Regions from separate parts of the Shewanella sp. SNU WT4 genome, predicted to be linked through region 1. Evidence: predicted binding sites of a transcription regulator. Region 1 holds the regulator's gene; each other region holds the start of a gene.

Region 1 (2,281 bases):
CCAGACCTATGTGGAGGGCATGGGGATTGCCGATGTCACTCAAAGGGATCTTGATGTGTTAGCCGCGCTTGATCCCAGTAATCCGCCCGATACGCGCTCATTAACTTCAAGTGGCACAGCAGTGGCTGGGGCTGTGTCTGAGCTTGGGGTGGCGCTCAGTTATCCCTTATCTATCGTTAACATGCCTGTGACTGTGGGGGTTAGCCCCAAAATTCAGCGTTTAGATAGTTTTAACTATGTGGCGAGCGCTAATAATTTTGAAAATGATGATATTAGCGATGATAAATACCGCAGTAATGCCACTCATTTTAATCTGGATGTGGGCATGACCATAATGCCGCTGCACAATCTGACTTTTGGTTTGAGCGCACGGGATCTTATTAGCCACAGCTTAGACAGTTTAGCTATTGATGGTCAGAGTTTTAGTTTTAATGTTGAGCCTAAATATACCTTAGGTGTGGCTTGGGATTGGCAGCGATTGATGCTGAGCTCAGACATTGATTTAAATAAAGATAAGCCATTTGAGGCTATGCCTGCGAGCCAATATTGGCGCATGGGCGGCGAGCTGAAAGCGACTGACTGGTTATCCTTGCGCTTAGGTTATCGCTATGACATAGAAACTAGCCATGATGATATTTACACCATAGGTTCAGGGGTCAGCATAGGTGATGTTTTTTCGATAGATTTAGCCGGTATGATTGGCTCTGGCGATAGTCTGGGCGCTGCGCTGCAAACCCGTTACCAGTTTTAATTGATTAACTGTTTGAAACATTAACAAGGGGCCTAGGCCCCTTGTTATTGCCATGAGACCTGGATTACTCCATGTCTTCCCATGCGATTCCCATCTCATCCATAATACGCTTGGCATCAGCCGGAATGCTGTCAGGCTTGTCTTTTGACAGGTCTTCATCATCCGGTAATGGCTGGCCAGTGTAGGCATGCAGAAATGCTTCACACAGTAACTCACTGTTAGTTGCGTGGCGCAGGTTGCTAACTTGTCTGCGAGTACGCTCATCAGTCAAGACTTTCAGCACCTTTAAAGGAATAGACACAGTGATCTTTTTCACTTGTTCATTCTTTTTGCCATGTTCAGCATAAGGGCTGATGTAGTCGCCATTCCATTCGGTCATTGATTCACCTGTGATATCAAGAATTCGGGGCAGATTTTAACCCCTTACAATCTCTAGTCAAATTATTGCGGTGTTTTCGGGATCAATGCAAATAGATTTCTTGATGTTTGGATGTCTATCCCGCTAAACGGCTATTGACCTTGATTATTTAATAAGCTAGCTTAGACGTCTAGACATCTATTATGGCATTAAACGGAGTTGATTATGGCCAACAGATATACAGCAACTGCAGCCGTGCGCCAAGGCATTGAAAGTGATACTCAGCATGGGGCGGTAGTGCCACCATTATACCTGTCGACCAATTACAGCTTTAGTGATCATTTAAGTCCACGTGCCTTTGATTACAGCCGCTCTGGTAATCCTACCCGCTGTTTGTTGGCCGAAGCACTCACTGAACTTGAGCATGGCGCCGGCGCAGTAGTGACTGCCACAGGCATGGCTGCCATTACTTTAGTCACAAGTTTACTGACTCCTGAGCAGCTGCTGATTATTCCCCATGATTGTTATGGCGGCAGTTATCGCTTGTTTACTCATTTGGCTGCCAAAGGGCATTTTCAACTTAAAGTCATAGATCAAACCGATGCCGCAGCAATTGATGCCGCCTTAACATTACAGCCTGCTATGTTTTGGCTTGAAACCCCATCCAATCCTTTGCTGCGCATTGTCGATATTGCTGCTATTGCCCACAAGCTTAAAGAGACCGACAGCTTATTAGTGGTAGATAACACTTTTCTGTCGCCAGTCTTGCAGCAACCCTTGTTACTTGGCGCTGACATAGTTGTGCATTCCACCACTAAATACATTAATGGTCATAGCGATGTCGTCGGCGGCGCCGTGATTGCAAAAGATGCCGCCATCGCTGATAAGCTTAACTGGTGGTCCAATACATTAGGCTTAACCGGCGGCGCGTTTGATAGCTATTTAACCTTAAGAGGGCTGCGTACCTTAAGTGTGCGTATGCGCCAACATCAAGAAAACTGCCAAGCTGTGGTGGCCTTATTGCAGCAAAGTACGGCGGTGAGCCAGATTCATTTTCCAGGGCTTAGCTCTCATCCCGGCCACAGCATTGCCGTGCGCCAGCAACAAGGCTTTGGCGCTATGGTGAGTTTTGAGCTTAAGGGCGGCCAAGCGCAATTGACCCGTTTTCTCAG
Region 2 (2,281 bases), 240 kb from region 1:
TAACTATGCTCTTGCCTTGAACGCATTTAAGCCCAGCTTCTATCACCTCCCATTTAGAGGAGTCGATCATAATCGGCACGCGGCTAATATCTGGCTCAGAGGCAATTAAGTTTAAAAACTTATGCATGATTTCAGCACCATCGAGCATGCCTTCATCCATGTTGATATCAATAATTTGCGCGCCGCTTTCTACTTGCTCGCGGGCAACATCGAGCGCTTCTTCAAATTTTCCTTCTTTAATCAGGCGTAAAAACTTAGCTGAACCTGTGACGTTCGTGCGCTCCCCGACGTTTACAAACAAGGTTTGGGCATCGATAGTCAGTGGTTCCAAACCTGCTAGGTGGCATGCAACCGGAATATCTGGTATCAGTCTTGGCGGGTGTTTAAGCACGGCGTCACGAATAACGCGGATATGCTCTGGGGTACTGCCGCAGCAGCCGCCAATAATATTCAGTAAGCCTTCGGCCGCCCATTCTTTAATTACCCGTGCCATGTCGTGGGGCGTTTCATCATAGCCGCCAAATTCGTTAGGTAAGCCGGCATTCGGGTGCGCCGAAACAAAGCATTCGCTAATGCGCGCTAACTCTTCCACATAAGGGCGCAGTTCTTTTGGACCTAGGGCGCAGTTAAGGCCAATAGATAGCGGTTTGATATGGCGCAGCGAATTATAAAAGGCTTCTGTGGTTTGGCCGGTTAAGGTGCGACCTGAGGCATCGGTAATAGTGCCAGATATCATTACCGGTGGGCGATTTGGTGAATGCACCCCAAAGAGTTCATCAAAGACAGTTTCAATGGCAAATAAGGCGGCTTTCGCATTTAAGGTATCAAAGATGGTTTCAACTAAGATAATATCGCTGCCGCCTTCGATGAGGGCTTTGGTAGATTCAGTGTAAGCGGTCACTAACTCATCAAAGCTGACGTTGCGAAAGCCAGGGTCATTAACATCAGGGCTGATGGAGCAAGTACGGTTAGTGGGGCCTAACACACCCGCCACATAGCGGCGAACTCCGGTTGCGAGTGTGACTTCATCACAGGCCTCACGGGCTAAGCGCGCGCCTGCAAAGTTAATCTCGGCCGACAGTGACTGCATGTCATAATCAGCCATAGCGATAGTAGTGGCGTTAAAGGTATTAGTTTCAATAATATCGGCGCCAGCAAGCAGGTAATCTCGATGAATTTGTTTGATGATCTGTGGTTGAGATAACACCAAGAGGTCGTTGTTACCTTTAACATCGGTATGCCAATCCTTAAAGCGCTCACCGCGGTAATCGGCTTCTTGTAATTGATGGCCTTGGATCATAGTGCCCATGGCGCCATCGAGCACCAAAATGCGCTCGGTCAGTGCTTGGGTTAATGCCGCGCGTACAGAATTACCTTGTTGAGCTTGAGATTCGCGTTCCATGATCATCTTCCTGCTAGTTATTATCGTGCTAACTGTTATTTATCTTATAGTTATCGGCCAATCCACTATGGGGGAGCCGCGCTTTAGATGCCAGTTTTTGTTGTTATCTTGTTGTGGTTATTGCCTTAATCGGTAATCTTACCGACCTAGTTTTGTGTCTCTGGTCTAAAATTTTTTGGATGTTTAAACGTATAGACGTCTATAATCATGTTTTTTGATGGCTAATGCAAGTAGGGGCATTACAGTGCCAAGCTCAGCTTAATTGGTGGAGACTGGCTAGCTTAAGTTGGCTTAAGTGAGTTTTCCGGAATGAGTTAACCGAAATCAGTTAGTCAGATTAGCTCACTGAGATGGCGCTAATGCTGTTAGCCAATAGCACTTGGCTACCACTGTTTTTAATTGATTGTTTTATGCAACTGCGAGGGGCTAATGCCAAGAGCGACTACTAGTGCTACAAACACCACCATTGATGCTACAAAATCAGATGGGGATAGCACTGAGTTTACCAACGTGCGCATTATGCTGTTTCGACACGGGCAGTGTCATGGCGGCGCAATTTTTCGTGGTCATAGCGATGTCGCGCCGAGCGCGCTTGGCCTGCAACAATTGCAGCAAGCCCTGACTCATAGCTATGAGCGCTTGGGCGCACCTGATTTGATTGTGTGCTCAGATCTTGGGCGCTGCCGCCAAGGGCTAATGACGTTTTATCAGCAGCATTGGCCGAATGGCGCAGGGCCCAAGGTTGAAGTGACTGAGCAATTACGTGAGTTTAATTATGGCGATTGGGACGGGCAGTTAATTAGCGATATTTATCAGCACACGCCAAGCGCCGTTGAAGATTTTTATGCCGACCCTTGGGCCTTTACGCCGCCTAATGCT
Region 3 (2,281 bases), 380 kb from region 1:
GCTATAGGCCGCAAACTTCTCATCCCACGCCGCTTCTTTGGCAGCGCCTGCTGATTTTGCATCCCAAGACGCATAAATTTCTGCAGGGATTTCAAATGGACCATGAGTCCAACCTAGGAATTCACGAGTCGCTGCAATTTCAGCAGCACCTAATGGTGCGCCGTGGCAGTCATGAGAACCTGACTTATTTGGTGAGCCGTAACCAATAATGGTTTTGCAGCAAATTAAGCTTGGGCGTGGGTCAGCTTTAGCGGCAACGATGGCAGCATTGATAGCAGCGCTATCGTGACCGTCAACACCAGCGACTACATGCCAGCCGTATGCTTCAAAGCGCTTAGGGGTATCATCACTAAACCAGCCTTCAACATGACCGTCGATAGAAATACCGTTGTCATCCCAAAACGCGACTAACTTGCCTAAGCCTAAGGTGCCAGCTAATGAACAGGCTTCGTGAGAAATACCTTCCATTAAACAACCGTCACCCAAGAAAGTATAAGTATGGTGATCTACAATCTCGTGGCCATCACGGTTGAACTGGGCAGCTAATGCACGCTCAGCCAGCGCCATACCTACAGCGTTAGTGATACCTTGACCTAATGGACCAGTAGTTGTTTCAATCCCTGGCGCATAACCATATTCAGGATGACCTGGAGTACGTGAATGCAATTGGCGGAATTGTTTTAAATCTTCGATGGTTAAGTCATAACCACTGAGGTGAAGCAGCGAGTAATGCAGCATAGAACCATGACCGTTTGACAATACAAAACGATCGCGATCAGCCCAGGTAGGATTGTGTGGGTTATGGTTTAAATGGTCGCGCCATAAAACTTCGGCGATATCTGCCATGCCCATAGGTGCACCAGGATGCCCTGAGTTTGCTTTTTGAACTGCGTCCATACTTAACGCACGGATAGCGTTGGCGAGTACTTTACGGGAAGACATGCTCTCTCCTGCTTATTATTGAGACTTGCGTGCAACAACCAATGATGGAGCCACATTTTCCCTTACATACGAGGTTGAAGCAAATGAAAATGTCGCATTTTCACGCATCAGTTTGGGGCTATTTTTAGGGTGAAAAAACTCAACTAGCTCACAAAGTACATGAATTTTTGCTCACTGAGGGTGATCATAGGGCAAATTTCATCTAGAATAGCCGTCTAGATGTAGATGCTTCTACATAATTAACTTATTTAACGAGATTTTGTGAATATGGCAAATCACCTGTTTACTTCTGAGTCAGTATCAGAAGGTCATCCCGATAAAATCGCCGATCAGATCTCTGATGCGGTATTAGATGCAATCCTAGAGCAAGATCCTAAGGCACGGGTTGCCTGTGAAACTTATGTCAAAACTGGCATGGTTCTGGTCGGTGGTGAAGTAACCACTTCTGCGTGGGTTGATATTGAAGAACTGACTCGTAAAACAGTTCGTGAAATTGGTTATACCAACTCAGACATGGGCTTTGATGCCGATTCATGTGCAATTCTGAATGCTATCGGTAAGCAATCACCTGATATTAACCAAGGTGTTGATAGAGCCGATCCTAAAGAGCAAGGCGCTGGTGACCAAGGCTTGATGTTTGGTTACGCCAACAATGAAACTGACGTGCTGATGCCAGCACCTATCACTTACGCTCACGCACTGGTTAAGCGCCAGTCTGAAGTGCGTAAGAGTGGTCTGTTACCTTGGTTGCGTCCAGATGCTAAGAGCCAAGTAACTTTCGCTTATGATGACAACAAGATTGTAGGCATTGATGCCATCGTGTTGTCGACTCAACATTGCGACAGCGTTAGCCAGAAAGATTTAATCGAAGGCGTGATGGAAACTATCATCAAGCCAGTACTGCCTGAGCAGTGGTTAAATGCCAATACTAAGTACTTCATTAACCCAACTGGTCGCTTTGTGATTGGTGGCCCTATGGGTGATTGTGGTTTGACTGGCCGTAAAATCATCGTAGATACCTACGGCGGTATGGCTCGTCACGGTGGTGGTGCTTTCTCTGGTAAAGATCCATCAAAAGTAGACCGTAGCGCGGCTTATGCAGCTCGTTATGTTGCTAAGAATATCGTGGCAGCAGGCTTAGCCGATCGCTGTGAAATTCAAGTGTCTTACGCGATTGGTGTGGCTGAGCCGACCTCTATCAGCGTGGAAACTTTCGGTACTGGCAAGCTGTCTGAAGACAAGCTGATCCAACTGGTACGTCAGCACTTCGACCTGCGCCCATACGGCTTAACTGAAATGTTAGATTTGGCTCGTCCTATCTATCAAGCGACTGCCGCTT

The links. The regulator MetJ, encoded in region 1, represses methionine synthesis genes. The targets are predictions, from matches to a motif close to TAGACGTCTAGACGTCTA.
Region 2: a site for MetJ is predicted at 1,587-1,604, ahead of metH (methionine synthase). Genes of this name have one in related genera too.
Region 3: a site for MetJ is predicted at 1,151-1,168, ahead of metK (methionine adenosyltransferase). Genes of this name have one in related genera too.

What each region holds. Positions count from the first base shown of each region.
Region 1 is NZ_CP041151.1:3,952,126-3,954,406, reverse strand. It holds gene traF (conjugal transfer protein TraF) at 1-751, shown strand, start outside; gene metJ (met regulon transcriptional regulator MetJ) at 816-1,130, opposite strand; gene metB (cystathionine gamma-synthase) at 1,335-2,281, shown strand, end outside.
Region 2 is NZ_CP041151.1:3,711,627-3,713,907, reverse strand. It holds gene metH (methionine synthase) at 1-1,402, opposite strand, end outside; gene FJQ87_RS16835 (histidine phosphatase family protein) at 1,832-2,281, shown strand, end outside.
Region 3 is NZ_CP041151.1:3,576,375-3,578,655, forward strand. It holds gene tkt (transketolase) at 1-942, opposite strand, end outside; gene metK (methionine adenosyltransferase) at 1,210-2,281, shown strand, end outside.